Regions from separate parts of the Sphingomonas sp. SKA58 genome, predicted to be linked through region 3. Evidence: predicted binding sites of a transcription regulator. Region 3 holds the regulator's gene; each other region holds the start of a gene.
What was found. Region 3 encodes LexA, which represses DNA repair genes until DNA is damaged. Its sites were predicted from a motif close to GTTCCNCNCTTGTTCT; they were not measured.

Region 1 (7,253 bases), 140 kb from region 3:
TGTCTATCCCGTCCTGCGCCAGGCGCGTCGTGAGCGTTGCGCCGATCATGGCGAAGGGAAAGCCGGAGGAAACGCCCAGGAAAAAGGCGGCGAGCGGGGCTTTTTCCGCATAGGGTTTCACAGCATCCACCCATGAGCGCCTGCCCTGCATAACTTCGGTCATAAATGCGCGCGATCCCCTTGGCGTCCGTTTGCGCCACCATATGGCGTGAGGCGCATCAGGCAAGCAGCGATTGCAGCGATCAGCCGCGCGGCTCGAACAGGGTGAGGCCCGGCGGCAACTTGGGCCGGCGCGCGCCGCGCAGGACCGCGTCGACCACCTGGATCGCCGCGATCAGGTCTCGCTGGGCATAGGGTTTGGACAGACAGCCGATGGCCAGCGCGCGGGCGTCCCCCGGACAGCGCCCAGTGACGAACAGCACCGGCAGCTCGCGTTCCGCGGCATGACGCGCGACGTCGATTCCGCTTTTTTCGCCTTGGAGGGCGACGTCGGCCACCACCAGATCCACGCCGCCTTCATCAATGACGCGCACGGCATGATCATGGTCGTCGACGGTGGCAGCGATCCGGTAGCCCGCCTGTTCCAGCGCATGTTCATTGTCAAAGGCTACCAGCGGCTCATCTTCCACCACCAGGATGGATTTGATTGCCTTGCGCCGTGAGGGCCGCTTTTCTTCCTCTTTCAACAAACCGAAAAACATTTGCCAAGCCCGCCCTGATTCCGCCATGCGATAAGAGAAACGCCGCGCGCCCGCACCGGGTTGCCCCACGGGACGCAAACTCCTTCGCATAGTCTCCGGAGCGGCACATTTCAGCTCAATGCTGGCTTTGTTCGGATATGGGAACGGCCAGTGACAAGGAAAAGGAATTGACCGTGGAACCGCCGAAAAAATCCGGATCGCCTCGTAGGGGGGCAGGCGGCGGTGGCCCTAAGCGTCCTGACGGCCCGCGTCAGCGCCCCGCGACGGGGAAGTCCACCGTCCGCCGATCGCCCCGGGCCGCGCAGGAAGCCAATCCGCATCCCGCCCGCGCGGCCGCAGCAGCCTCCGGCAAGAACGAACCTCAGCGTATCGCCAAGCTGCTGGCGCGGGCCGGAGTCGCGTCACGCAGGGAAATCGAAAGGATGATCGCAGACGGGCGCATCGCCCTGGATGGCGCGCCGGTTGATACGCCCGCGACGCTGCTGACGTCGCTGCATGGCGTTACGGTCGACGGCGTCGCCATTGCCGCCCCTGCGCCCACGCGGCTGTTCCTGTTCCACAAGCCCACCGGGTGCTTGACGACAGAACGGGATCCGGCCGGTCGCCCGACCATTTATGATCGCCTGCCCGACGGACTGCCCCGTGTCATGCCGATAGGGCGCCTGGACATGAACACCGAAGGGCTGCTGCTGCTGACGACCGATGGCGGTTTCAAGCGGCAGATGGAATTGCCTGCGACCGGCGTGCCACGCACCTACCGTGCGCGGGCGTTCGGAGAGGTCAGCCAGCAACAATTGGAGGACCTGTTCGACGGGCTGGAAATCGACGGCATTCGCTACGGCCAGATTGAGGCTAATCTGGAGCGCCGGACCGGGCGCAACCAATGGATTGAAATGACGCTGACCGAAGGCAAGAATCGCGAGGTCCGGCGCGTGCTGGAACATCTGGGGCTGAAGGTGAACCGATTGATCCGTACGGCCTATGGCCCCTTTTCCCTGGGGGAACTGGCGGTCGGAACGGTGGAGGAAGTGCGCCAGCACGACCTCATTCTTTTTCGCAAGACCCTGAAGGGCGGCGCGGCATGAGGATCATCGCCGGCGAATGGCGCGGTCGCCCGCTGACCGCGCCCAAGGCCGACGCGACGCGCCCCACGGCGGATCGCACGCGCGAAACGCTGTTTTCCATGCTGACAAGCCGGATCGGGTCTTTCGAAGGTCTGGCGGTAGGGGACTTTTTCGCAGGGTCGGGCGCCTTGGGGTTCGAAGCGCTCTCACGCGGCGCGGCCACATGCCTGTTCGTCGAGCAGGACAAGGCGGCGCTGGACGCGATCCGCGCCAATGGTGATCGCTTTGGCGTTCGTCCCGACATTCGTCCGTCGAGCGTATTGACGCTTGGTCCAGCCCCTGCGCCGCTGGACATCATCTTCATGGACCCGCCCTATGACACGGGCGCGGGCCAAGTCGCACTGGATAAGCTCGGACGATTGGGATGGACCGGACCGGCCAGCTGGATTTCGATCGAAACCGGCCATCGGGAAGACGTCGCCGTGAAAGGCTATGCTATCGACGCCAGCCGCGACGTCGGCAAGGCGCGGTTGACGCTTTTGCGGCCGGAATAAGGCACGTCGCGCAGACAAGGCCGGTCCGAAATGCCGGACCGGCCCTCATATGGCCGAGCCATTGGCTAAGCCGGCCGACTCAGCCGGGCTTGCGCATAGCACGGGCTTGGCCGCGATTGATGCAGCTGTCCTGAACCGTGCGCGAACAGACGGGATAGTCCTTCGCCTCGGTCGGGGGCGGCGTCATATTGCCGCCCATGGTCACGGGATTTTCCGCCGAGCCCATCGGCGCTGCGGGATCGCGGGGCGCATTGGCAGGGGCGGGCATCATACCGGGATCAGCCGGCACGGCGCCGGTAGGCTGGCCTGCATTCGGGTCAGCGGGCATGGGCATGGACGAGCCGTCGGGTTGCGTCGGCATATTCGTCGAGGGATTTGCGGGCGGCGTGGGCATGGCCGGGTCGGTCTGCGGGGTCATGGTGTCGGCGGGCGGCTGACTGCCCGGTGTCATGCTGCCCGGTGTCATGGCGTCTTGCGCGAGGACCGTGCCGGAAATGGCCGAAACGCCAAGCAGGGCGGCGCCTGCCAACAGGAACGTTTTCATCGGGAACATCCTTTCCTTTTATCGTGCCCCGGTGCCCGCTCGTGCGAAAGACAGAACACCGCGCAAGGAAAAGCCGTTCCCGAATAGCGACGAAAATATCCGGGTGCCATGCCCTTCTTAAAGCTCAAGGGGCTTCGGGATAGCGATCGAACCTGGGCAAATCCTGTATCGCCTTTACCCATGGCGCCGCTTCGGCCCATTGGATATGCGCTTGGGGAGGGATCGCGTCCTGATCGTCCAGCGTCGCGGTCTGAAGGTCGATCCCGCCCGGAAAGACAACGGGATTGCGGTAGAAAAGCCCGGTGCCGCAGGTCCCGCAAAATTGACGGATCGCGTTTTCGGACGAGCGATAGCTGACCGGCTCGCCACTGATGATAAGCTTGTCCTCGGGAAACAGCGCCCATCCGACCATCGGCGCTCCGGCGCTCGCCCGGCAATCGCCGCAATGGCATAGCGCGCTATACGCCGGATCGCCCTGCACCGTATAGCGAATGGCACCGCATTGGCATTGGCCGGTGAGCATGACAGTCATCCCCTTGCATGATTCGCTTTTTGTTCTCATAGAAAGGGCGAACTGGCAAGGCCCTGCCCTTGCCCCCATCCCTGCCCGACCCTAGTTGATTTTGCATGACGCTTCCCGCACCTTCACCCAACGATCCCTCTTATTTGAAGGGCCTCAACACGCCACAGCGAGAGGCCGTGCTGACGACCGAGGGGCCGGTGCTGGTGCTGGCCGGCGCGGGAACCGGCAAGACGGCGGCGCTGACGGCGCGGCTGGCCCATCTGGTCGCGACGCGTCGCGCCTGGCCGTCGGAAATTCTGGCGGTCACCTTCACCAACAAGGCCGCGCGGGAAATGCGCGCGCGCGTCGGTGCGATGATCGGCGACGCGGTCGAAGGAATGCCCTGGCTCGGCACTTTCCACGCCATCGCCGCGCGGATGCTCCGGCGTCATGCCGAACTGGTCGGCTTGCAATCCAATTTCACCATCCTGGACACCGATGACCAGCTGCGGCTGATGAAGCAATTGATCCAGGCGGAGGGCATTGACGAAAAGCGGTGGCCCGCCCGCCAACTGGGCGGCTTGATCGACCAGTGGAAGAATAAGGGGCTGACGCCGGACGAAGTCAGCGCGGGTGAGGCGGAGGGCTATGCCCATGGCAAGGGGCAGAAACTCTATGCCGCCTATCAGGCGCGGCTGCGTGACGTGAATGCCTGTGATTTCGGGGACTTGTTGCTGCATGTTCTGACGATCCTGAAGATGCATCGCGACGTGCTGGAGCAGTATCAGCAAAAATTCCGCTATATCATGGTGGACGAATATCAGGACACCAATTCGAGCCAGTATCTGTGGCTGCGGCTGTTGGCGCAGGAGCGGAAGAACATCTGCTGCGTGGGCGATGACGATCAGTCCATCTATTCCTGGCGCGGCGCAGAGGTTGCCAATATCCTGCGGTTCGAAAAGGATTTTCCCGGCGCAACGATCATCCGGCTGGAACAGAATTACCGGTCGACCCCGCATATATTGGGCGCGGCGTCCGGCGTGATCGCCGAAAATGGCAATCGTCTGGGCAAGACGCTGTGGACCGACATTGATGTGGGCGAAAAGGTCAAGGTCATCGGCGTCTGGGACGGCCCCGAAGAAGCGCGGCGCATCAGCGAGGATATCGAAGCGATCGAGCGGAGCGGCGGGTCGCTGGACGATGTGGCGATCCTAGTGCGCGCGCAGCATCAGACGCGCGAGTTTGAGGATCGCTTCATCCAGATCGGCCTGCCCTATCGCATCATCGGCGGCTTTCGCTTCTATGAGCGCGCCGAAATCCGCGATGCGCTCGCCTATCTGCGCCTCGTCAACCAGCCGGCCGACGATCTGGCCTTCGAACGGATCGTCAATGTGCCCAAACGTGGCCTAGGGGACAAGGCTGTCGAAAAACTGCATCGCCTTGCCCGCGCGCAGGGGATTCCGCTTACCCTCGCCGCCGCGCGGATCCTGGACACGGACGAATTGACGCCACAGGCACGCCGGTCGCTGGGCGCCTTCATCGGCGATCTGGCGCGGTGGCGTGATCGCGCGGGGCAATTGCCTCATGCCGAACTGGCGCGCCAGATATTGGACGAGAGCGGCTATACCGCGATGCTACAGGCCGATCGCACGACCGAAAGCGCCGGGCGGCTTGAAAATCTCACCGAATTGACCCGCGCGATGGAGGAATATGACACGCTGGGCGCCTTCCTGGAGCATGTCAGCCTGGTGATGGACAATGAGGCGCAGGCGGAAGAGCGCAAGGTCACGATCATGACCATCCACGCCGCCAAGGGCCTGGAGTTCGAGCATGTGTTCCTTGCGGGGTGGGAGGAAGGCCTGTTTCCCTCGCAGCGCGCGCTCGATGAGGGGGGCCTTAACAGCCTGGAGGAAGAGCGCCGGCTCGCCTATGTTGCGATCACGCGCGCGCGGCGGCGCTGCACCATCCTGCATGCCGCCAACCGCCGCATCTATGGCCAGTGGACCAGTTCGATCCCGTCGCGCTTTGTCGGGGAGCTTCCGCCTGAACATGTCGAGGAGGAAAGCAGCATGAGCGGCGGCGCGTCGCTATGGCGCGCCAATTGGTCGGAACGGGAAGACCCCTTCGCCAATGTCGCGCGCGGCACTGGCCGGGGACCGGGCTGGCAGCGCGCCCAATCATCGGGCCAGTTTAGCGCAGAGCCGGTGCGCATCGTGGAAGCGCGGTCCTCCGCTGTCTCGCTGGGCAATAAGGGCCGCAGCGACATGAGCATCGGCCTGCGCGTCTTTCACCAGAAATTCGGCTATGGCACCGTCGCGGAGATTGAGGGCAACAAGCTGGAGATCGACTTCGAAACCGCCGGCCGCAAGCGCGTGATGGACAGCTTCATTTCCATCGCGTGATCATTGCGCGCCACTCAATCGGGGGCAGGCACCCACAGCAGTGGTGACGCCGGCGGCTTGCAGGCGACAGGCGCTTGCTCCGTACAGGCGTGCGGCCTGTCCTGATTGACGCCCTGCGCGAACCACCGCAATTCGCCTTCGATCGGACCATCCAGGCCGTTCTGGCGGACCTGAACCTTGCGGACGGTTGCCTTGTCCATGCCCTTGGGGATTTTCAACGTGACGTCGGGCATCAGTTTTGCGCGCGCCCTACTGGCATTCGGGCCGACATCGGGCCGCCATGGCTTTGCCGTCAGTGTATCAGGATCGAGCAGTAATTCGGTCTGGTCGCGAGCGATGACCGCGCTGACATGCATATCGCCATTGGAACGGGTTTCACCAAAACGGAATACCGGCAAGCCCGGCATGCTTCCGCCCCCGGAGACCTGCACCGCCGTCTTGCCGACGACAATCGTCTGTTCGCGCCAGGCACCGTTCATTCTTGTCGCCGCGACAACGCCGCTTTTTTGGCCATCGACGAACTTGGTGTAGAGCAAAACCGGCTCCCCCGACCGGCTGATCTGCAACAAGGCATTGTTGACCAGCCCATGCTGCACGCCGGGCGCATCGACCATTTCCATGGTTTCCGGCGACAGCGGACCGTTGACACGACGGCCCCCGACATCCCATTGGCGAAAGTCGCGCGTCGATGCATAGGTCAGCGAGAAATTGGTTGCGACGTCGGGCGTCCGGCGCCACACCACAGCAACATGGAACCGTTCCGGTCCGTCCTTTACGAAGCGGTAGGATATGCGTTGACGGGGCCTTTGGTGTCGCGATCGGCGAATAGCTCGCCGATGCGTTGCCACTTACCGCCATTCCATGCGTTGAGCAGCCAGCTACCGTTTCCCGACATGCCATCGCGATAAAGAAACAGCAGGTTGCCATGGTCGTCATGCATGAACTGCGGATAGGTGGCCGAGGCTTCATTGCGTCCGAGCATCGGCTGCAACCGGACTGCGTCCAGGTCATCCAGCGGCCCTCGCGCATACACAAGCGGACTGGCATGCATGTTGCCGGCAATATGCACTATGCCGGCGTCGTCGATCGCCACTGTCAACGCGTTATGCGCGTCCCATCCTGCGAAACGGGACGCCAGTCGCTTATGGCAAAGACGCTCCGCCTCCGGGTCATAGGTGGCGAGCGTCAGATATCGCTCCGCATCGTAATAGGCTGCCACCAATCGGCCGTCGCTGTTCACCGCTGATCCGAAGGGCACGATCGTGCCGCTCCAAGCCTGGCCGATCGGCAGCGCTCCACCAGCCTGGCGAGGCGGCGGCACCTCGCACAGATCATTGGGACGCGCGTCCGAAGCACAGCCGGTTGCCACCAACGCGCCGGCGGCCGCCAGGGAAAGAGAGAATTTCATTGCGAAAGCCATTCTTTTGTTGCGGCTGCTTAACCCTCGAACATGTGGTTCGGCTCCGCAAGCATGATCACCATGGCG
Region 2 (7,253 bases), on a different contig from region 3:
TCGGCCCGCGCACCGACCTCGAAATCCGGCAGTCGCTGGAGCGGCAGGTCGAGGCCGAACGCTGGACCGAGATCGACCGCGACCTGTCACGGACGATGCAGCGCGACGGGCTGATCGACATGGCGCCCGCGCCCGGCGTCCGGCCGGACGGCGACCATGTGCTGAGGATGGGACGACTGCGCAAGCTGGAGCGGCTCGGTCTCGCCAGCGAGATCGCGCCCGGCCAATGGACGCTGGCGGACAACGCCCAGGCCGCCTTGCGCGAGCTGGGCGAGCGCGACGACATCATCAAGCGGATGCACAAGGCGATGAGCGACCGCGGTATCGACCGGGGCGCCGGCAGCTACGTGCTCGACGCCGACCCGTCCCAGCCCGTCATCGGCAAACTGGTCGATCGCGGCCTTCACGACGAGCTGACCGGCAAAGCCTATGCGATCGTGGACGGGATCGACGGCCGCACCCACCATGTCCAGCTTCCCGACATCGAGGCGACCGGCGATTGCCGACCCGGCGCGATCGTCGAGCTGCGCCGCTTCGAGGACCGCAAAGGCCGGCAGCGGGTGGCGCTGGCCGTGCGCTCCGACATGGACCTTGCGGCACAGGTCCGCGCGCCGGGGGCGACCTGGCTCGACCGGCGCAACCTGTCGAACGACGGCCATGATCTTGGTGGCGGCTTCGGAACCGAGGTGCGCGCCGCGATGGAGGCCCGCGCCGAGCATCTCGCCGACGAGGGACTCGCGCGTCGGCAGGGCCAGCGCATCATCTTCGCGCGCAACCTGCTCGACACGCTGCGGCGGCGCGAACTGGACGAAGCGGCCAAGGACTTGTCGGCCGAGATCGGCCTGCCGCACGCGCCGTCCAAGGCCGGGGAGTATGTCGCGGGCACGGTCCGCCAACGCATCACCCTCGCTTCGGGGCGCTTCGCCATGATCGACAACGGCCTCAGCTTCCAGCTCGTGCCCTGGTCTCCCTCGCTCGACCGCCAGATCGGCAAGCACATCTCCGGCGTCATGCGTGCGGGCGGCGGCGTCGATTGGTCGTTCGGGCGCGGCCGGGGGCTGGGACTGTAACGGAGCCGGACGGATTGACTATTTGTTCCTTTTTTGTTCTACTCCTCTCAGTCACAGCCGACGAGTGTTTTTGCAGGGGTATCCCGGTCCGATTGGCCGACCCATTGAACAATGAAGGAGCGCTTGGCTCCGTCTTTGTTCCGCTATAGGACTAAAGCGGGAGTATCTAATTTGGCCAAGAATTCTCGAATAGAGTGGACAACGCACACCTTTAACCCCTGGTGGGGGTGTGTGAAAGTGTCTCCCGCGTGCAAGCATTGCTATGCTGAAGCATGGGCAAAGCGCGTGGGCAGTCGCGTATGGGGTATCAAAGCAGAACGACGCTTTTTCGGCGACAAGCATTGGTCGGAACCGATAAAATGGGATGCCGTCGCCGCTGAGGCCGGGGAACGTCCACGGGTATTCTGCGCATCGATGGCAGACGTCTTCGAGGACCGGCGCGATTTGGATGACGCCCGCATACGGCTATGGAAGCTAATTGAGGCAACGCCAAATCTCGACTGGCTTCTGCTAACCAAACGACCTGAGCTGGTTCGAAAGATGGTTCCTTGGGGGCAAAGTTGGCCGGCAAACATTTGGCTTGGAACAACGGTCGAGGATCAGGAATGGGCTGAGGAACGATTGCCACACCTTGCCGAGATTCCCGCTGCCGTGAGATTCATCTCTGCTGAGCCGTTACTGGGGTCATTGAACATATCTCGTTGGCTTGGCGAACATATCGATTGGGTCATCACAGGCGGCGAGAGTGGGCCGAAAGCGCGGCCGTCCAGCCCGAGTTGGTTTTTGGATCTTCTCAATCAGTGCATGGCATCCGAAGTGCCGTTCCATTTCAAGCAATGGGGCGATTGGGCGCCAGGACAAGGTTTGAATCTCGCTAAAGCACGGGCGAGCCACGCTGCTGATGGCACGATGATGCTTCGCGTGGGCAAAAAAGCCGCAGGTCGTGTCCTCGACGGGGCGATATGGGACGGCTTGCCGAAGTCGAGGTCAGCCTGAGCTCGTCACCGATGCTATTTGACGCGTCGGAAATTCCGACGATCAAAGTCGCGCCCGAGAAGAACTTCCAATCCCTCCGGCATCCACTCTGGACGGAGAACAAGGCTCGGCTGATCCAGGAATACATCAAGCTCTTTACTTATGTGACCAAACACGGAGCTTATATCGATGGTTTCGCAGCTCCGCAGAGGCGGGAACGCAGCGACCTCTGTTCTGCTAAGCTTGTTCTGGAAGCCGAACCGCAGCGCGTCCGGGAGCTATGGTTGTGCGACATCGATCCGAAAGGGATCGCATTGCTGCATGAGATCAAGGCTGCGCATGAAAGCAAAAGACGCCGCATCCATGTGATGGAGGGTGACTTTAACGCCACCATCTCCACAATTCTTGCATCCGGGCGGATAACTGAGCGAACGGCAACCTTCGCATTGCTCGATCAGCGCACCTTCGAATGCGCTTGGTCAACTGTGGAGGCAATCGCTCAACACAAGAAGGGCACGAAGATCGAGATATTCTACTTCCTTGCCACCGGCTGGATTGATCGATCGATTGCTGCCGTTCGACGGGAGGCCACGGCTGCGCGGGTCGAACGCTGGTGGGGGCGTTCAGATTGGCGAACGCTTCGAGGATTGCAAGGCGTTGAACGTGCCAACCTCCTTGTTCAGCGGTTCAAGACCGAGCTTGGTTATGCTTTCGCCTACCCCTATGCGATTCACGATTCACGGCAAGGCGGTCGCACCATGTATCACATGGTCCATGCGACCGATCATCCCGAAGCCTCACCGCTCATGCTCCGGGCATACCGGAAGGTTTCTGGACGGAGCGATTGGGATAGGCCGACCACGCAACTCGATCTGGATGCTCACTGGTCGGAACTCACAGAAGGCGAATAGTGATTAAGGAAAGGATACGAGCACTTTGTCGGCAAAAGATCGTTCCCCTTTGACCATGCGCCGCTTCTCGGCCGGCGGGTCGGCAATGATTCGGCCCTCCGCTTCCATATCGCTCAATACCTTTTTATAGTTCCGCGAGATATAACGCGTCCCGACATGGTGTTCGCGATAAGCATCAACCATGCGCATCTGGCGGCCGCGAAACCGCTCGGCAAGATCATCGGCCAACGATTCCAGAGGGCGGGCTAGAGAAAAGAGCAACGGGCAGCATTCATCGGCAGGTGAATATTCGAAGGATGGCACACCCTGATCTTCGGTCGAACTGGCGCGCGCCATGATGTCCTTCATGATCTCATAGCCTAGGATATTCTTCGTCACGAAAATGAGCGCATGGGATGTCCGGCTTCCGTCTGCGCGCCTGAAGCGGAATGGCAAAATGTATTGGGCTCCAAGCTCCTTGAGCGCCTGCGACAATTCTTCCAGCACGAATGCCTCACGGTCGGCCGGTCCCATACCAGTCAGGATTGTCCTCATCTTGTCGATCCGCTGCTCGCCAAAAAGTGCATTCATATGCGAGCGCACGGTATCGTTGTTGATGCCCGCATTGATACGAGAATAGTTGAAGAAGAAAACACAGTCACAGCCCCAATCCTTCACCACCGATTGGATGATACCGCGCGATAATCCTTTGTAACCAAACGGGTCGATGAAAGAGAAGGTAGGACAGAGCCGAGAACGCTCGAACATCTGCTGCGCATCGTCGCCCACCTCGGAACAGAACGCTTGTGGCTGATGTGCCAGCGATTCCCTACCGGATAGTTCTTCTATTGCTTGGCGAAGCGATTGCACGTTTCCGGGGTCGGAATCGTTGAACATGGTCACAAGCAGGCGAGCCAACTCTGGTTTTTGAATAGCGCGTTCCAGAACCAGCAGCGGGGTCGATTTTGCGCCATCTTTGTAACGCCCTGGCCCTGCAAAAAGGTCGATATAGGCGATCTTCTCGATCTGATCATATCTTTGAGCATTGCCGATCATGACATCCGCCCATGCGTTGAAATACTTCGCGACGATTTCTGCTTTCACAGCAGACTGCTCGCGTTGCTCTTCAAAAAAACCGTGTGCCACCGCGAATCCTCAGAAGATGGGGAACGACACGTTAGCCTGAAAGTGTCGGCGATACAAAGAGGGAACAACGGTGGATATGCGGCCCGAGTTGTTCAACACGGCGTAGGCCAAACTACGCTACGCCCTGTCTTTCTACGCTAGACTTTCCTCCACAATAACAGCGACTTGATTTGGTATCCGGCACGCATCGACTTCGGTGCCATGTCGGCAACCAAAATCCTTTGGGGTCAGGTCTTCGCGGTCTTCCTGATTGTGCTCGCCGCCCTGTGGACCGCGACCCAATGGACGGCCGCGGCGCTCGCCTATCAGCCCGAGCTTGGGTCGCCGTGGTTCATGCTCGGCGACTGGCCGATCTATCCGCCGCCGGCCTTCTTCTGGTGGTGGTTCTCCTTCGACGCCTATGCGCCGGAGATATTCCAGACCGGCGCGTTCATCGCCGTGTCGGGCGGGTTCGCCGCGATCGTCGTCGCCATCGGCATGTCGGTCTGGCGTGCGCGCGAGCTGAAGAACGCCGAGACCTATGGCTCGGCCCGCTGGGCGACGCGCGGGGAGATCGCGGCCGCAGGATTGCTAGGGCCGAACGGCGTCATGCTCGGTCGGCTCGGCCGCGACTATCTGCGGCACGACGGCCCCGAGCATGTGCTGTGCTTCGCGCCGACACGGAGCGGCAAGGGCGTCGGCCTCGTCGTGCCCACGCTGCTCACCTGGCCCGGCTCGGCGATCGTCCATGACATCAAGGGCGAGAATTGGCAGCTCACCGCCGGCTTTCGCGCCCAGCACGCGCGGGTGCTGCTGTTCGATCCGACCAACGGCGCGTCGGCCGCCTACAACCCCCTGCTCGAAATCCGCAAGGGCGCCTGGGAAGTGCGCGACGTGCAGAACGTCGCCGACGTGCTGGTGGACCCGGAAGGTTCGCTGGAGAAGCGCAACCATTGGGAAAAAACCTCCCACGCCTTGCTGGTCGGCACGATTCTCCATGTGCTCTACGCCGAGGCCGACAAGACGCTGGCCGGCGTCGCCGCTTTCCTGTCCGATCCCCGCCGCCCGATCGAAAGCACGCTATGGGCGATGATGACGACGCCGCATCTGGGCGAGGCCGGCGTCCATCCCGTCGTCGCCTCGGCCGCGCGCGAGCTGCTCAACAAATCGGCCAACGAACGATCGGGCGTACTCTCGACCGCCATGTCGTTCCTCGGTCTCTATCGCGATCCCGTCGTGGCCCAGGTCACGCGCACCTGCGAGTGGCGCATCAAGGATCTGGTCGAGGGCGAGCTGCCGGTGACGCTCTACCTCGTCGTGCCGCCCTCCGACATCTCGCGCACCAAGCCGCTCATCCGCCTCATCCTCAACCAGATCGGGCGCCGGCTGACCGAGGATTTGAAAGCGCGGCAGTCGCGCCACCGGCTGCTGCTCATGCTCGACGAGTTTCCCGCGCTGGGGCGGCTCGACTTCTTCGAGAGCGCGCTGGCGTTCATGGCCGGCTACGGCATCCAGAGCTTCCTTATCGCGCAAAGCCTCAACCAGATCGAGAAGGCTTATGGGCCGAACAACGCGATCCTCGACAATTGCCATGTGCGCGTGTCTTTCGCCACCAACGACGAGCGCACCGCCAAGCGCATATCGGACGCACTCGGCACCGCGACCGAGATGCGGGCGATGAAGAATTACGCCGGGCATCGCCTCTCGCCCTGGCTCGGGCATTTGATGGTCTCGCGCTCCGAGACGGCCCGCCAGCTTCTCACCCCCGGCGAGATCATGCAGCTCCCGCCCGACGACGAGATCGTCATGGTCGCGGGCATCCCGCCGATCCGGGCGAAGAAGGTCCGCTACTTCAAGGACCGGCGGTTCACGCAGCGGGTGATGTCGCCGCCCGACAGCAATGTCGGAGGCGGACCGCCGCGCCCGGACGACTGGAGCGGCCTGGCGCCGATCGAGGCGCCGCCGATGCCCGAACCGATCGAGCATGATGCGCCGAAGAAGCCGAAGAAGAAAAAGGCGGCCAAGAAGGCGGATGCCGAGGACGATGCCGCCAATGCGGACCTGCGCCGCGAGCCGGCGCTGGAGCGCCATATCGACATTGTGCCGACGCCCCGGACCGCGCCCGCCAACGAGTTCGAGCTGGACGAGCCTGACCCCGATGGCGACGCGGCGCGGCAGGCGACGGTGCGCCGCCAGATGCAGCGCGTGGCCCGGCAGGCGTCGCTCGATCCCGAGGATGGCATCGAGCTATGACGACTAAGACGCCCCTGTCGGTCTATCTCGACCCGGAGTTGATGCGCGCGCTCGCCGCCTACGCCGACCGGAGGGACAAGTCCCGCTCGCTGATCGCCGAGGCCGCCATCGCATCCTTCCTGTCGCCCGACGCCGATGAGCAGCGCGAGGCCGCCATCGCCAAGCGGCTCGACAAGCTGGACCGGCGCATCACCCGGCTGGAACGCGACACAGGGATCGGCGTCGAGATGATCGCGCTGTTCGTGCGCTTCTGGCTGTCGAACACCCCGCCGCCACCCGAAACGGAGCGCGCCGCGATGCGTCGCTTGGGGAACGACCGCTACGACGCCTTCATGGAGGCGCTGGGCCGCCGACTCGCGAAGGGTCCGAAGGTCAGACAAGAAATCGGCGAGGACTTTCCGACCCAAGAAGAATGAGCTGACTACGCCAGTTCTTGTCTCTCTACGCCAGAATACGACGACCGCATTTACGTGTTGAAGCACGGCCTTTTCTGTCTCTCTTGATGTGCCCCTGACGCCGGGCGGCGGTTCGCCCGGCCCTCATCAGGGGCTTGTTCTTGACCGTCCACCCTATCCGTTCCGAGGCGAAGTCACGCGGCGCGCGGATGCTGCGCACGGCGCTGGGTCCGTCGATCGCGGCCTGGCTCGACGACACTACCGTTATCGAAGTGATGCTGAACCCGGACGGCCGGCTTTGGGTCGATCGGCTCGGCGAGGGCATCAGCGACACCGGCATGACGCTGGCCGCCGCGGACGGCGAGCGCATCGTCCGTCTGGTCGCGCACCATGTCGGCGTCGAGGTCCACGCCCGGTCCCCGCGCGTCTCAGCCGAGTTGCCCGAAGGGGGCGAGCGGTTCGAGGGGCTGCTGCCTCCCGTCGTCGCCGCGCCGGCCTTCGCGATCCGCAAGCCCGCCGTCGCCGTGTTCACGCTCGACGACTAT
Region 3 (7,253 bases):
TCCGCTGTTTTCTGGTAGGGGAAACATTGATGCGACAGGCCGATGTCGAATCCGCCACGCGTACCTTGTTGACCGGGGCATGAGCGGCCTCACCCATCTCGACGCCGACGGCTCTGCCCGCATGGTCGACGTGTCGGCCAAGGCCGTCACTGCGCGCGAAGCCATCGCCGCAGGTCGGATCGACATGAGCGATGAGGCTGCGCGGGCCATCGCAGAGGGCCTGGTCAAAAAAGGCGATGTGCTGGCGGTCGCACGTGTGGCGGGCATCATGGCGGCAAAAAAGACCGCCGACCTTATCCCGCTGTGCCATCCGATCGCGCTCAGCGCAGTGACCGTAGATTTTACGCTCGACGATCATGGCGTCACGGTCGAGGCGACAGCACGAACGGCGGGCCAAACCGGCGTGGAGATGGAGGCGCTGACGGCCGCCTCGGTCGCCCTCCTCACTATCTATGACATGGCCAAGGCGCTGGACAAGGCGATGGTCATCCGCGACGTCAGGCTGAGGGCGAAGACCGGCGGCAAGTCGGGCGATTGGCGGCGACCGGAATGAGCCTGCTGCCGGTCGCAGAGGCGCAGGCCCGCTTGTTCGCTCTTGCAGAACCGCTGTCGGCGGAGACGGTGCCGATCGGCGAGGCTGTCGGCCGCTGGCTGGCGCAGGATCTGATTGCCTTGCGCGACCAGCCCTGGGCCGATCTGTCGGCGATGGATGGTTATGCGGTGCGCGCGGCCGAGCATCCGGGGCCTTGGCGCGTGACGGGGGAAAGCACAGCCGGCGGCGCGACGCCCGCGCCGCTTTCGGCAGGAGCGGCCTTGCGCATCTTTACTGGAGCGCCCGTGCCGCCCGGGGCCGACGCCATCCTGATCCAGGAAAACGCCACACGCGATGGCGACTTGCTCATGGCTAGCGGAGATCCCTTGCCGGTCGGTCGCCACATCCGTGCGCGGGCATCCGATTTTGCGCGCGGAACCCAATTGCTGAACAATGGTGCGCGCCTGGGCGCTGCTCAGGTTGCGCTCGCGGTCCTTGGCGGCCATGGCCGCGTGGCGGTGCATCGCCGTCCCCGCGTGGCACTGCTGTCGACCGGCAACGAACTGGTGCCGCCGGGGGCCGACACGCCGCCCGGCATGCTGCCCTCTTCCAATGCACCCATGCTGGCCGCGCTGCTCGCCGACCTGCCGTGCGACGTGATGGACCTTGGCATCGTTTCGGACGATCTCGACGCCATGACAGCCGCTTTTGTCCGTGCGACGCAGGCGGACATCATCGTATCAACGGGGGGAGCGTCCGTTGGCGACCATGACCTGGTTCGTCCCGCTTTTGCGGCGGCGGGCGGCACGCTCGACTTCTGGAAGATCCGCATGCGGCCGGGCAAGCCGCTGATGGCTGGAACGCTGGACAAATCCTTGTTTCTCGGCCTTCCCGGCAATCCGGTGTCGGCGTTCGTGACGGGCGCATTGTTCCTGCTTCCCCTGGTGCGCCATCTCTCGGGCGCTGCGCGCCCGCTGCCCTTCCTTACGGACGCCGCGCTGGCTTCGCCCCTGCCCGCGACCGGGGATCGTGACGACTATCTGCGCGCATGGCGTGGAATCGACGGCGTCGTGTCGGTGACGTCCCAGGACAGCGCCGCCACCGCCGCGATGGCGAAGGCGGATTGCCTGATCCTGCGCCCCGCCCAATCCCCGCCCGCCCAGCCCGGCGATCGCGTCACAATTCTTCCTCTTTGAATTGGTGATCCACATGACTGTGTCGTCAAGGTTTGCGGCGCTTGACTAATCTCCATGTGTTTCCTATGCGTTCCTTATTCGTTCCAAAGAAGGATCGCAGCGATGTTGACGCCCAAGCAGCAGGAATTGCTGAGCTTCATTCACGACCGTCTGGAAGAAGGCGGCGTTTCGCCTTCGTTCGAGGAGATGAAGGACGCGCTCGACCTGCGATCCAAATCCGGCATCCATCGTCTGATCAACGCGCTGGAAGAGCGTGGCTTCATCCGGCGCTTGCCCAATCGCGCCCGCGCGCTTGAAGTGTTGAAGCTTCCCGACGCGATGCATCGCGCCCCTGTCCCGCCGGTCGCCCTGGCGGCGAAGGCGGCGGCACCCATTCCGATCGCAGCCAATGATGTTCTGGAAATTCCTTTGCATGGCCGGATCGCGGCTGGCGTCCCGATCGAGGCGATGGAGGGGCAGGCGATGTTGTCTGTTCCAGCCGCCTTGCTTGGCTCGGGTGATCATTATGCGTTGGAAGTGTCCGGCGACTCTATGGTCGAGGCGGGCATTCTCGATGGTGATTTCGCGCTCATCCAACGCACCGATGTCGCGCGTGAGGGACAGATCGTCGTCGCCCTGATCGACGACAATGAAGCCACGCTCAAATATTTCCGACGCGACGGTGCGCGGGTGCGGCTGGACCCGGCAAACCCGGCTTACGAACCGCAGGTTTACGATCCGCGTCAGGTGCGTATTCAGGGCAAGCTCGCGGGCCTGTTGCGCCGCTATAACTGACGGGAAGGACGGCGTTTTCGCATCCGGGACTTGACGATCCAGGGATGCGCATCGCCTGGCCGATGAACGGTGTGAACTTCGCCTTCTTCCAGGCTGATCGACAGGCCACCCGTTCGCGCTAGGAGCTGGCGGTCGATTCGCAACCAGCGCGGGCGGCACCATAGCGGAAGGCGACGATCGCTGATCACGATATCAGCGCGTGCGCAAGCCGGTGCAAAGGCCGGCCGGTCGATCAGCATGTCACTGCGCGTCAGCAGCAAACGCCATGTCCGCCCAGCCGGATCGTGCATGTCCAGGGCGCAAAGGTCAGTAGAACAACGCGCCATCGGCAGGTCCGCAATAGCGCTGAGGTCGCCTTCGTAACCGGCGCTTTCCGACAGCGTATCACGAACATAGTCCCCCGCCCGATCGCGCAGGATCGCCATGCCGCTCCCGGATCGGACCGCAACATGACGCCCATCCCCCGTCACCAGCAGATCGGGCGGGGCCGCGACCAGCACCAAAGCGACGCCGACAAGGACCGGCGGCAAACCAAGCCATCTCCATCGCGTGCGCCAGAGGAGGCACCAGAGCAGCCCGACGATGACCAAGGCAAACAGCACCGGTCGCATGGCCGGCGCCAGCAGCGTCGCCAAGGGGCTTGCGGCCACTCCATGGGCAACGGCCAGCAACAGATCGAGCGCATGGCCCGTCAGCCACCAGAAGGGCGCGCCCAGTCCGACCAGGTCGAACAGCAGCGCCAGCACCTCCAATGGCATGACGACAAAGGTCGTGAGCGGAATGGCGATCAGATTGGCAAACGCCCCCAGCAGGCCGGCCTTGTGAAAATGAAACAAAGCAATCGGCATCAACACCAATTCAACGACCAGCCCCGTCGCCAGCGTCACCGCCAACGCCCGCGTCAGTTTCCACGACCAATTCTCTTCTCGTGCGGCGGCGAAGGCGCGAAATCGAGGATGCTCAGCCAATGCGACGATCGCCGTCACCGCCGCGAAACTCATTTGAAAACTCGGTCCGACGAGCGATTCCGGCCAGAGGAACAGGACGATCAGCGCGCCCGTGGCCACCAGCCGCAGTGTGATCGCGTCGCGGCCCAACGCGAGCCCGCCCAGAACAAGCAGGGCGGCAATACAGGATCTCACCGTAGGCACCTCGGCGCCGGTCAGCCAGGTATAACCGATACCAACCAAGGCGCCCCCACCCGCTGCGATCAGCATGAGCGGCCAGTCGAGCGCGGCCCTGCGGCTAAGCGCCATCACCCGCATCAAGAGGAAAATCGCCGCGCCGATCAATGCGGTGACATGCAAGCCACTGATCGACAGCAGATGCGCGAGGCCGCTACGCCGCATCGCTTCGGCATCGGCATCACTGATCGCCCCCTGATCGCCGGTGGCTAGCGCCGCAGCTATGCCTTCAGCCGGCCCTTCGACCTGATCCACTATATGTGCAAACAACCGTGCGCGTAGCGGTGGAGTTTCGCGCGTCGGCGCCAGCACCCTGATCGGCCTCAACGCCTTTCCCGTCGCGCCAATACCCTGGAAATAGGCTCGCGCCGCGAAATCGTATGCGCCCGGCACGCCGGGCGGCGCTGGTGGCATCAGGCGGGTGCGAAACCGTATAACAGCGCCCTCGCCCAGACCCTTGGGAACATCCTCGGACGGAATGTTGACGCGCACCGTGGCAGGCAAGCCAGGCGCATCGATCGGCCGCAACATGGCGCGCACTATATTCCGCGCGGGCACCGGCCGAACGGACCGAACTTCCGCGGTCATCTCGACGAAGGTCGCGCGCCCCAGCGGCGGTTGCCCCAGCAACGTCGCCTTCCCCCATATCAAAAGGCAGCCGATCGTCGCCAGCAAGGCCCCAGCCATCACGACATGGCGCAACCGTCCCGATCCGGGCGACAAAGCAGCCAGCGCCGCGACACCCAGCGCGAAGCAGCAAAAGGCAAGCCACTGTGCAGGATCGAGCAGCCAGAACCAGGCAACGATGCCTGCGCCGAGCCCGACAGGCGCCCAAAGCCCAACCTGCTCGCGTTCCGTTTCCAGCCATGTTTCGAGCGCTGAAAAAATCAGCATTGCGCGTGTCTTGAGCCGCCCGCGACAGGAGGTTTGTCGTGGCTCAAAAGCCATGCTAGGGGGCGTCGAATTCATGGATCAGATAAGGCGAATGTCAAAGAATATGACGGCGAGCGCAACGGGAAAAAGCAAGCAGGTGGTGACCCGTTTCGCCCCGTCCCCCACGGGTTATTTGCATATTGGCGGCGCACGGACCGCTCTGTTCAACTGGCTGTTCGCCCGCCATCATGGCGGCAAGTTCCTGCTGCGGATTGAGGATACCGACCGCGCCCGTTCTACCGAGGCTGCCGTTGCAGCCATCTTCGATGGGTTGGACTGGCTTGGTCTTGGCGGTGATGAACCGGCGGTCTTTCAGTTCGAACGGACCCCGCGCCATGCCGAAGTTGCCGCACAGTTACTCGCCGCGGGCCACGCCTATAAATGTTTTGCGACCCCCGAAGAACTCGCCGAATTGCGCGAACAGCAGCGGGCCGCAAAGCTGCCTATGCGCTATGATGGCCGCTGGAGGGATCGCGATCCCGGCGAAGCACCCGAAGGCGCACCCTACGTCATCCGTATCAAGGCGCCGCGCGAAGGCGAGACGGTCGTTGAAGACGCCGTTCAGGGCCGTGTGGTCGTGCAGAATGCCGAACTGGACGATATGATCCTGTTACGATCGGACGGAACGCCCACCTATATGCTGGCCGTCGTCGTCGACGATCGCGATATGGGTGTGACGCATGTCATCCGTGGCGATGATCACCTCAATAATGCCTTTCGCCAACTAACGATCATCAAGGCGATGGCCCAGATCGAAACTGGATGGGATGAGCCGGTTTACGCGCATATCCCGCTCATTCACGGGTCGGATGGCGCAAAGTTGTCCAAGAGGCACGGTGCGCTCGGCGTAGACGCCTATCGCGACGAAATGGGGATGCTGCCCGAAGCAGTGCTCAACTATCTGTTGCGGCTTGGCTGGGGGCATGGCGACGAAGAACTTATCTCGCTCGACCGCGCGATCGAATTGTTTGACATCGATGGCGTCGGTCGGTCGCCTTCGCGTTTTGACATCAAGAAACTGGAAAATCTGAACGGCCATTATCTGCGGGAGGCTGAGGATGTTCGGCTTGCGGCGCTCGTCGCGCCCCGCGTCGAATCGCGTCTGGATACACGCCTTGCACCTGCCCAAGCCGATATTTTGCGGCAGGCGATGGGATCGCTCAAGCCTCGAGCCAAAACCCTAAATGAAATTGCGGAAGGGGCCGAGTTCCTGTTCAAATCTCGCCCGCTCGACTTTGACGAGAAGGCTACGGCTCTGCTAGATGAACCCGCGCGTGCGCTGCTGATAAAGACAGCCGACGCTCTGCGGACCGTTCCGTCCTGGACGGTCGAAGCGATCGAGGACGTGATACGCCGCGTGGCAGAGGATGCTGGCCTGGGGCTTGGCAAGGTGGCGCAGCCGCTGCGCGCTGCGCTTACCGGCCGTACCGTCTCGCCGGGCATTTTTGACGTCCTCTTCCTTTTGGGGAGAGAAGAAAGCTTGGATCGACTGATCGCAGCCGGGCACGCTGCGGCCAGTTGATGGCACTCAAGGAGAAAAACATGTCGGATAATAAGGCCATTTTGACAATGGGCAGCGACGCCCAGGACTATGCCATCATGGATGGCACCATGGGTCCCCAGGTCATCGACGTTCGCAAGCTTTACGCCAATACCGGCATGTTCACCTATGATCCGGGCTTTACCTCGACAGCCAGCTGTGATTCTGGCCTGACCTATATCGACGGCGACGAAGGCGTGCTGCTGCATCGCGGCTATCCGATCGGGCAGCTTGCCGAACAGTCCAGCTTCATGGAAGTAAGCTACCTCCTGCTGAACGGCGAACTGCCTTCGGCCAAGGAACTGGACGAGTTCACGCACACGATCACGCGCCATACCATGATCCACGAACAGCTGACGACCTTCTATCGCGGCTTCCGCCGGGACGCGCATCCGATGGCGATCATGTGCGGTGTCGTGGGCGCGCTGTCGGCATTCTATCACGACTCGACAGACATTAATGATCCGGAACAGCGCCGGATTGCCAGCCACCGCCTGATTGCCAAGATGCCGACGATCGCGGCGATGGCCTATAAATATTCGGTCGGCCAGCCTTTCGTCTATCCGCGTAACGACCTCAGCTACACTGCAAACTTCCTGCGCATGACCTTTTCAGTCCCGGCGGAAGAATATGAGGTCGATCCGGTCATCGTCGATGCGATGGACAAGATCTTCATCTTGCACGCCGATCATGAGCAGAATGCGTCGACGTCGACCGTGCGGCTTGCCGGCTCGTCGGGTGCCAATCCCTTTGCCTGCATCGCGGCGGGCATCGCCTGTCTGTGGGGGCCTGCGCATGGTGGTGCCAATGAAGCGGCGCTCAACATGCTGCGCCAAATCGGCACGGTGGACCGCATTCCCGAATATATCGCACGCGCCAAGAATAAGGACGATCCGTTCCGCCTGATGGGCTTTGGCCATCGCGTCTATAAGAATTACGATCCGCGCGCGACCGTGATGCAGAAGACGGCCAAGGACGTGCTGGAAAAGCTGGGTGTCGACGATCCTATCTTCGATGTCGCAAAGGAACTGGAGCAGATCGCGCTCAACGACCCCTATTTCATCGAGAAGAAGCTCTACCCGAATGTCGACTTC
Region 4 (7,253 bases), 470 kb from region 3:
ACAGATGCTCCCCCTTCGCGCGTTTGGGTGTTCAGTGAACGTATTACATTTTATCCCGCTGGCGCGGTGCCAAAAGGAACCGGCACAACTGCGTATGCTTGGTTCGTATGGGACAAAAATGCTCCTGCGAGCACTGAATTAAAATGGTTTAAGCCGGGTTATAAAGCGCTTTACGGATAAAGTCCTAACGCTTGTAGATGGTCACGTCCGGTTTGCGTTATACGGTAGCCTGTTCGAGGAACATGAACCAACCACCCTTGGGCAATATAGTTGGTGCCAGCGATATCATGCGATTTAATATTGCGCACAATCTGGTGCCACATAGGTTCACCGGGCCGGGTAATTGAAGGGGCGTTGTTGCCGGCATTTAGCGCTACGATTGCGGGCATCTCCGTCCGACATCGCCGAAACGTCGCAACTCCGTTCGGCTGCTGTGCAGCGATTAGCATAACACCCTGTGCAATTTCCTGTTCAGTGGCCATACGGGATTCTCCTGTTTCCAAAAGGATCACACAATTATTCCATTTCACAACCGGTATTATGCTTATCTAACTGTATTTGTATAAAATTGTGTGCTGACGATCAGCCTGATCTGGTCACTCCGCCGCGACGCTCTCCAACCCCAACAATGGTGCCAGATACCGCCCGGTAAAGCTCCCCGGCTCCTTCACTACCTTCTCCGGCCCTTCGACTTCGTTCTCGGCTACGCTCGAACTTCGCTCAGGACAGGCTCGTCCCCGGTTGTCATTCCTAACATCGGTCGGAGATAGTGACCGGTGAAGCTCCGTGGGTTCTGTGCTACCTTTTCGGGGACGCCCTCCGCGACCACCTCGCCACCCTTGACGCCGCCTTCCGGTCCCATGTCGATGATCCAGTCCGCCGTCTTGATGACGTCGAGATTATGTTCGATCACGACAACGCTGTTGCCCTGGTCGACCAGCGCGTGGAGGACTTCGAGGAGTTTGCGGACGTCCTCGAAATGGAGGCCGGTGGTGGGCTCGTCCAATATGTAGAGGGTGTTGCCGGTGGCGCGGCGGGAGAGTTCCTTGGCGAGCTTGACGCGCTGGGCCTCGCCGCCCGAGAGGGTCGTCGCCTGCTGGCCGACCTTGATATAGCCAAGGCCGACTTCGGCGAGCATCGCCATCTTGTCGCGGATGGGGGGGACGGCCTTGAAGAATTCGACCGCATCCTCGACCGTCATGTCGAGCACGTCGGCGATCGACTTGCCCTTGAATTTCACCTCCAGCGTCTCGCGATTGTAGCGCGCGCCGTGGCACACGTCGCAGGTGACATAGACGTCGGGGAGGAAGTGCATCTCGATCTTGAGCACGCCGTCGCCCTGGCAGGCTTCGCAGCGGCCGCCCTTGACGTTGAAGCTGAAGCGGCCGGGCTTGTAGCCGCGCGCCTGCGCTTCGGGGAGGCCGGCGAACCAGTCGCGGATGTTGGTGAAGGCGCCGGTATAGGTCGCCGGGTTGGAGCGCGGGGTGCGGCCGATGGGCGACTGGTCGATGTCGATCACCTTGTCGCAATGGTCTAGGCCCGTCACCTTGTCATGCGGGCCGGCGATGATGCGCGCGCCATTGAGCGCACGGGCCGACGCGGCGTAGAGCGTGTCGATGGTGAAGCTGGACTTGCCCGATCCACTGACGCCGGTGATGCAGGTGAAGGTGCCCAGCGGGATGGACGCGGTGACGCCGGTGAGGTTGTTGGCGCGGGCGTTGTGGACGGTGAGTTTCTTGCCGGTGCCCTTGCGGCGCTTGGCCGGCACCTCGATGCGGCGGGTGCCGTTCAGATAATCGGCGGTGAGGCTTTTCTTGTTCTTGAGCAGTTGCTTGAGCGTGCCTTCCGCGACGATGGTGCCGCCATGGACGCCCGCGCCCGGCCCCATGTCGACGATATAGTCGGCGGCGCGGATCGCATCCTCGTCATGCTCGACGACGATGACGCTGTTGCCGAGGTCGCGCAGGCGCTTCAGGGTGACGAGCAGGCGATCATTGTCGCGCTGGTGCAGGCCGATCGAGGGTTCGTCGAGGACGTAGAGGACGCCCGAGAGGCCGCTGCCGATCTGGGAGGCGAGGCGGATGCGCTGGCTCTCGCCGCCCGACAGGGTGCCGGACGTGCGGTCGAGGTTGAGATAGTCGAGGCCGACATTGTTGAGGAAGCCCAGGCGCTCGACGATTTCCTTGAGGATGGCGCGGGCGATCTGGTTTTGCTGGTCGTTCAATTGCGCGGGGAGGGTGGAGAAGAAGCCCAGTGCGTCCACCACGCTGCGGCGGGTGGAGATGGAAATGTCCTCGCCCGCGATCTTCACCGCCAGCGCCTCGGGCTTGAGGCGCGCGCCGTGGCAGGTCTCGCAGGGCTGGGCGCGCTGATATTTGGAGAGCTCCTCGCGCATCCAGGCGCTGTCGGTTTGCAGCAGGCGGCGGTTCAAGTTGCCGATGACGCCCTCAAACGGTTTTTTCACCTCATAGCTTTTGCGGCCGTCCTGGAAACGCAGCGTGACCGACTTGCCGCCGGTGCCGTATAGGATGATGCGCTTCGCCTCGTCGGGCAGGTCGGTCCAGGGCGTGTCGAGGGAGAAGCCGAATTCCTTGGCGAGCGAGCCGAGCACCTGCATATAATAAGGCGAGGGCGGGTTGGATTTCGCCCAGGGGACGACCGCGCCTTTCTTGAGGCTGAGGGCTTCGTTGGGGACGACCAGTTCGGGGTCGAATTCCTGCCGCTCGCCAAGGCCGTCGCAGGCGGGACACGCACCCATCGGGGCGTTGAAGGAGAAGAGGCGCGGCTCGATCTCGGGAATCGTGAAGCCGCTGACTGGGCAGGCGAATTTTTCGGAAAAGACGATGCGGTTGGCGGGGACGCCCGCGCCCTTCATCTTCTTGTCGGGGGAAGCGGCTTCGTCTTCGCGGCCGGGGACGACGCCGTCCGCCAGATCGACATAGGCGAGACCGTCCGCCAGCTTCAACGCCTGCTCGAAACTGTCGGCAAGACGCGTGCCCATGTCCGGGTCCACGGCGAGGCGATCGACCACGACTTCGATGTCATGCTTATATTTCTTGTCGAGCGTGGGGGCGTCTTCGATCAGATACATCTCGCCGTCGATGCGGACGCGGGTGTAGCCCGCCTTCTGCCATTCGGCGAGTTCCTTGCGATATTCGCCCTTGCGCCCGCGCACGACGGGGGCGAGCAGGTAGAAGCGTGTCCCTTCGGGCAGCAGCATCACGCGGTCGACCATCTGGCTGACCGTCTGGGCGCTGATCGGTTCGCCGGTGACGGGCGAATAGGGGATGCCGACCCGCGCCCAGAGCAGGCGCATATAGTCGTAGATTTCGGTGACGGTCGCGACCGTCGAGCGCGGATTGCGGCTGGTCGTCTTCTGCTCGATGGAGATGGCGGGGGAAAGGCCCTCGATATGCTCGACATCGGGCTTCTGCATCATCTCCAGGAACTGGCGCGCATAAGCGGAGAGCGATTCCACATAGCGGCGCTGCCCCTCGGCATAGATGGTGTCGAAGGCGAGCGACGATTTCCCCGATCCCGACAGGCCGGTGATGACGATGAGGCTGTCGCGCGGCAGATCGACGTCGACGCCCTTGAGATTATGCTCGCGCGCGCCGCGGACAGAGATGTGGGTCAGCATTCGCTATGGCTCTGCTTCTGGATGTGGGGAAGGCTCATGAGGGATGTTCTATCTTCGTTCCTGGCAAGGGTCCAGAGTGGAAGATAGGTGGGCGAAGGGGCAAATGCGAGGGCGGTTGCGAAACCGCTGGCGCACCTTGGCAGTCGCTGTTCTCGAAGTGCAAAGCGTGATCGGCTTCGTTTTTTGCCGCATAATCAAAGTGGACCCCGCCCACGTCGTTGACATATAACCAACCTTCAGTGAGATACGCTGGTAACGTCATGGGCTGCCGACTTTTGCCGCCGCATTGATTGTCAAAGGTGGTGAAGCGCGCCGAATATAATCTAAGTCCCAATTACGGCTCAATGGCGAACCTTCGAAATCAACAGCCGGATCCGGCGTGATTGGGCCTGTCATCACTGGATCGCGGGCTGAATCGGGGGATTTCATGGCAGGCGAAAACGGCACATATGTAACCGTCGGCAATAGCGCGGACAATTTGGCGGTCATCAGTGGCGTCGATGGCAGCGTCACGGGCGGTCAGTTCATTGGTGCCGGGGAGTTCGTTGGTGGCGACCTTCAATCTGCGATCACCGAGATTCGCTATAATTATCTGGGCATTGTCCGGAATTACACTCTGACCGATGGCGTGATGGAGGTTTTTGCCGAAGCCGGCCACGGTCTGTTCGTCGATGCGTCTTTGGCTCCACTAAACTACCGCGCTCTCTATTCTGAAGGACTGGATGACGTCATCCACATCCCTGTCGGTCCGACATTCCATCTGTCCGGGCAAACCGATTTTATCATCGGATCGCGACACAATGACGAGTTTTTGAGCGGGCAGAGTGCGCTGTCCGTAGGTGGTGAGGACAGTATCTTGGGGGGCGGGGGAGGAGATGAATTTCTGATTCATCCCGGCAGCCAGTCCAGCACGCTGGTCATCGCCGATTTCGATGCGGACGACCGGATCGTCATCAAGGCCGATGGTGCGGCCGGCGTCAGCCCCCAAGTGGTCGATGCCTTCACCGGCGTGGCTGGCCAGGTCAAATATTCGATTGTTCGCGGTGTCGCCACGATCGAAATCGATGCCAATGGCGATGCGGCGACCGACAATATCGTCAGCTTCGCCGTGAACCAGGAGTTTTTGCGCTTCTACACGATCGGTTCCGGAACAGACCTGTATGTCGACTATCGTAAATATGTCGACACTCTGGACGCCAGTGACGGAGATAACATCGTTGATGGCTATTTTACGGACATCAATGCTTTCAACATTCGCGGCTATGCGGGCAATGATCGTCTGTTTGGAACCCAGGGTGCCAATCTGATCGACGGCGGATCCGGCGCGGATTATATGGTCGGTGGCGATGGGGACGACATCTACATCGTCGATCAGATTGATGACGTGGTTGTCGAAAGTCAGGATCAGGGATTGGATCAGATATCGTCCAGTGTGAGCTATTCGCTGGCAAACAATGTCGAAAATCTTATCTTGATCGGCGCTTTGAATATTGACGGTGTCGGAAATGATTTGGCGAACGACATTCGCGGGAATGCAGGTGACAATTTCCTGTATGGCGATGCGGGGGACGACCATCTTTACGGTAATGCCGGCGTCGACCTGTTGAGCGGGGGCATCGGCGCGGACTGGATGGAGGGCGGACAGGGCAATGACCGCTATATCGTCGACAATATGGGCGACACAGCGGTCGAGCGCGCTGGCGAGGGCTTCGATATGGTCGATACCAGTATCAGCTACACGCTGGGCGACAATATCGAGGCACTGCGGTTGATCGGTGCCCAAGGGGCGGTGGATGCCCGTGGCAATGGCGCGAAAAACTGGTTGAACGCCGCGTGGGTCGATGTCGCGCCGGCTGCTGGCACGCAAATCCGGCTCTATGGCGAGGGTGGCGACGATAATCTGCTCGGTTCGCGCTATGGCGACCTGCTGGATGGGGGCACGGGCGTCGACAGCATGACGGGTGGCGCTGGCAATGACCGCTATATTGTCGACAATGCTGGTGACGTGGTGATCGAGCAGGCGGACCAGGGGTTCGACATGGTCGATACCAGCATCAGCTATAGGCTGGGTGATAATGTTGAAGCTTTGCGCCTGATGGGCGTGACCGGCGCCGTCGAGGCGCACGGCAATGCGGGCAACAACTGGCTGAACGCCGTATGGGTCAATGTCGCGCCAGCGGCGGGCACGCAAATCCGTCTCTATGGCGAGGGCGGCAATGACGATCTGCAGGGATCGCGCTATGGCGACCTGCTGGACGGCGGGACGGGCGCGGACCGGATGACTGGCGGTCTGGGCAATGACAGCTATGTCGTGGACAATGCCGGCGACATCGTGGTCGAGCAGGCGGGCGCGGGCTATGACGTGGTGACGTCGAGCATTGGATATGCACTGGGCGACAATGTCGAGGCGGTGCGGCTGATCGGCGTGGCCGCCGGCGCGACCGTGGTGGCGCAGGGCAATGACCTCAACAACGAACTTAACGCAGTGTGGGTCGACCAGTCGGCGAAGGTCAGCCTGCTGGGCGGGGGTGGCAACGACCGGCTGCTGGGTTCGCGCTATGACGACCTGCTGGATGGCGGGACCGGGGCCGATACCATGCGCGGCGGCCGTGGCAATGACAGCTATGTCGTCGATAGCGTAACCGATCTGGTCTATGAGCAGGCGGGTGAGGGCTATGACGTCATCACCAGCAGCGTCGGCTATCGGTTGGGCGCCAACGTCGAAGGGCTGCGGCTGGTGGGCGTGGCCGAAGGGGCGAGCGTGGTGGCGCAGGGCAACGACCTCAACAACTCGCTGAACGCGGTGTGGGTCGATAAGTCGGCGAGCATCAGCCTGCTGGGCCATGGCGGCGACGACACGCTGCAGGGGTCGCGCTTTGGCGACTTGCTGGACGGCGGGGCGGGATCGGACAGGCTGACCGGCGGCGGCGGCGCGGATCGCTTCCATTTCGGCGACGTGTTGAACGCGGCGACCAATGTCGACACGATCCTGGATTTTCAGAAAGGCGTGGATGTCATCGAACTGGACGACGCTGTCTTTGCCGGGCTGAACCTTGGCAAGCTGGACGCGAGCGCGTTCGTGGCCAATGCCAGCGGCACGGCGACCTCGGCCGATCAGCGCATCATCTATGACACGGATAGCGGGCAACTCTTCTACGACGCTGACGGGTCACTGGGCGGTGCGGCAGTGCTGTTCGGCATGGTCGCGGGGCATCCGCCGCTGACGGGCGCGGATTTTGTCGTGGTGTAAAGCCGCATAGCGCTGATCCGTCGACAAACGGGCTGGCCAAGCGGCCGTCGAGCGGGCAGAGGGGCGGGCGATGCATGCGCCTGATCCTGCAACCTTCATCGCCGCGGGCGCGAGCGCGCAGGTGTATCGGCTTGAGGGCGGGCGGGTGCTCAAGCTGTTCCATGCCGGCATCGATCCGTCGATCGTCGCGCGGGAATATGCGATCGCGCGGGTGGTGCAGGCGAGCGGCCTGCCGGTGCCGGCGGTGTTCGGCGAAACGCGGGTCGATGGGCGGCAGGGGATCCTCTACGCCGAGATGCGCGGCCCCAATCTGCTGACCTATATGGCCCGGCATCCGCATCGCGCGGCCTGGGCGCTGGAGCA

Region 1: a site for LexA is predicted at 3,407-3,422, ahead of SKA58_RS07785 (ATP-dependent helicase). Genes of this name have one in related genera too.
Region 2: a site for LexA is predicted at 4,143-4,158, ahead of SKA58_RS13365 (three-Cys-motif partner protein TcmP). Genes of this name have one in related genera too.
Region 4: a site for LexA is predicted at 3,686-3,701, ahead of uvrA (excinuclease ABC subunit UvrA). Genes of this name have one in related genera too.

The regions. Positions count from the first base shown of each region.
Region 1 is NZ_CH959306.1:1,492,841-1,500,093, forward strand. Features, by position in the region: gene SKA58_RS07755 (AmpG family muropeptide MFS transporter) at 1-163, opposite strand, end outside; gene SKA58_RS07760 (response regulator) at 243-701, opposite strand; gene SKA58_RS07765 (pseudouridine synthase) at 875-1,786, shown strand; gene rsmD (16S rRNA (guanine(966)-N(2))-methyltransferase RsmD) at 1,783-2,319, shown strand; gene SKA58_RS19835 (hypothetical protein) at 2,399-2,863, opposite strand; gene SKA58_RS07780 (GFA family protein) at 2,988-3,386, opposite strand; gene SKA58_RS07785 (ATP-dependent helicase) at 3,491-5,767, shown strand; gene SKA58_RS20485 (BNR-4 repeat-containing protein) at 5,782-6,615, opposite strand; gene SKA58_RS20490 (BNR-4 repeat-containing protein) at 6,540-7,175, opposite strand.
Region 2 is NZ_CH959307.1:808,722-815,974, forward strand. Features, by position in the region: gene SKA58_RS13350 (relaxase/mobilization nuclease domain-containing protein) at 1-1,070, shown strand, start outside; gene SKA58_RS13355 (DUF5131 family protein) at 1,242-2,066, shown strand; gene tcmP (three-Cys-motif partner protein TcmP) at 2,033-2,956, shown strand; gene SKA58_RS13365 (three-Cys-motif partner protein TcmP) at 2,960-4,081, opposite strand; gene SKA58_RS13370 (conjugal transfer protein TraG) at 4,283-6,313, shown strand; gene SKA58_RS13375 (CopG family ribbon-helix-helix protein) at 6,310-6,729, shown strand; gene trbB (P-type conjugative transfer ATPase TrbB) at 6,870-7,253, shown strand, end outside.
Region 3 is NZ_CH959306.1:1,350,551-1,357,803, forward strand. Features, by position in the region: gene trpC (indole-3-glycerol phosphate synthase TrpC) at 1-83, shown strand, start outside; gene moaC (cyclic pyranopterin monophosphate synthase MoaC) at 80-553, shown strand; gene SKA58_RS07065 (molybdopterin molybdotransferase MoeA) at 550-1,728, shown strand; gene lexA (transcriptional repressor LexA) at 1,831-2,502, shown strand; gene SKA58_RS07075 (ComEC/Rec2 family competence protein) at 2,493-4,580, opposite strand; gene gltX (glutamate--tRNA ligase) at 4,684-6,141, shown strand; gene SKA58_RS07085 (citrate synthase) at 6,162-7,253, shown strand, end outside.
Region 4 is NZ_CH959306.1:1,820,405-1,827,657, reverse strand. Features, by position in the region: gene SKA58_RS19460 (hypothetical protein) at 1-180, shown strand, start outside; gene uvrA (excinuclease ABC subunit UvrA) at 704-3,640, opposite strand; gene SKA58_RS20335 (hypothetical protein) at 3,899-4,069, opposite strand; gene SKA58_RS19140 (calcium-binding protein) at 4,068-6,890, shown strand; gene SKA58_RS09225 (phosphotransferase family protein) at 6,961-7,253, shown strand, end outside.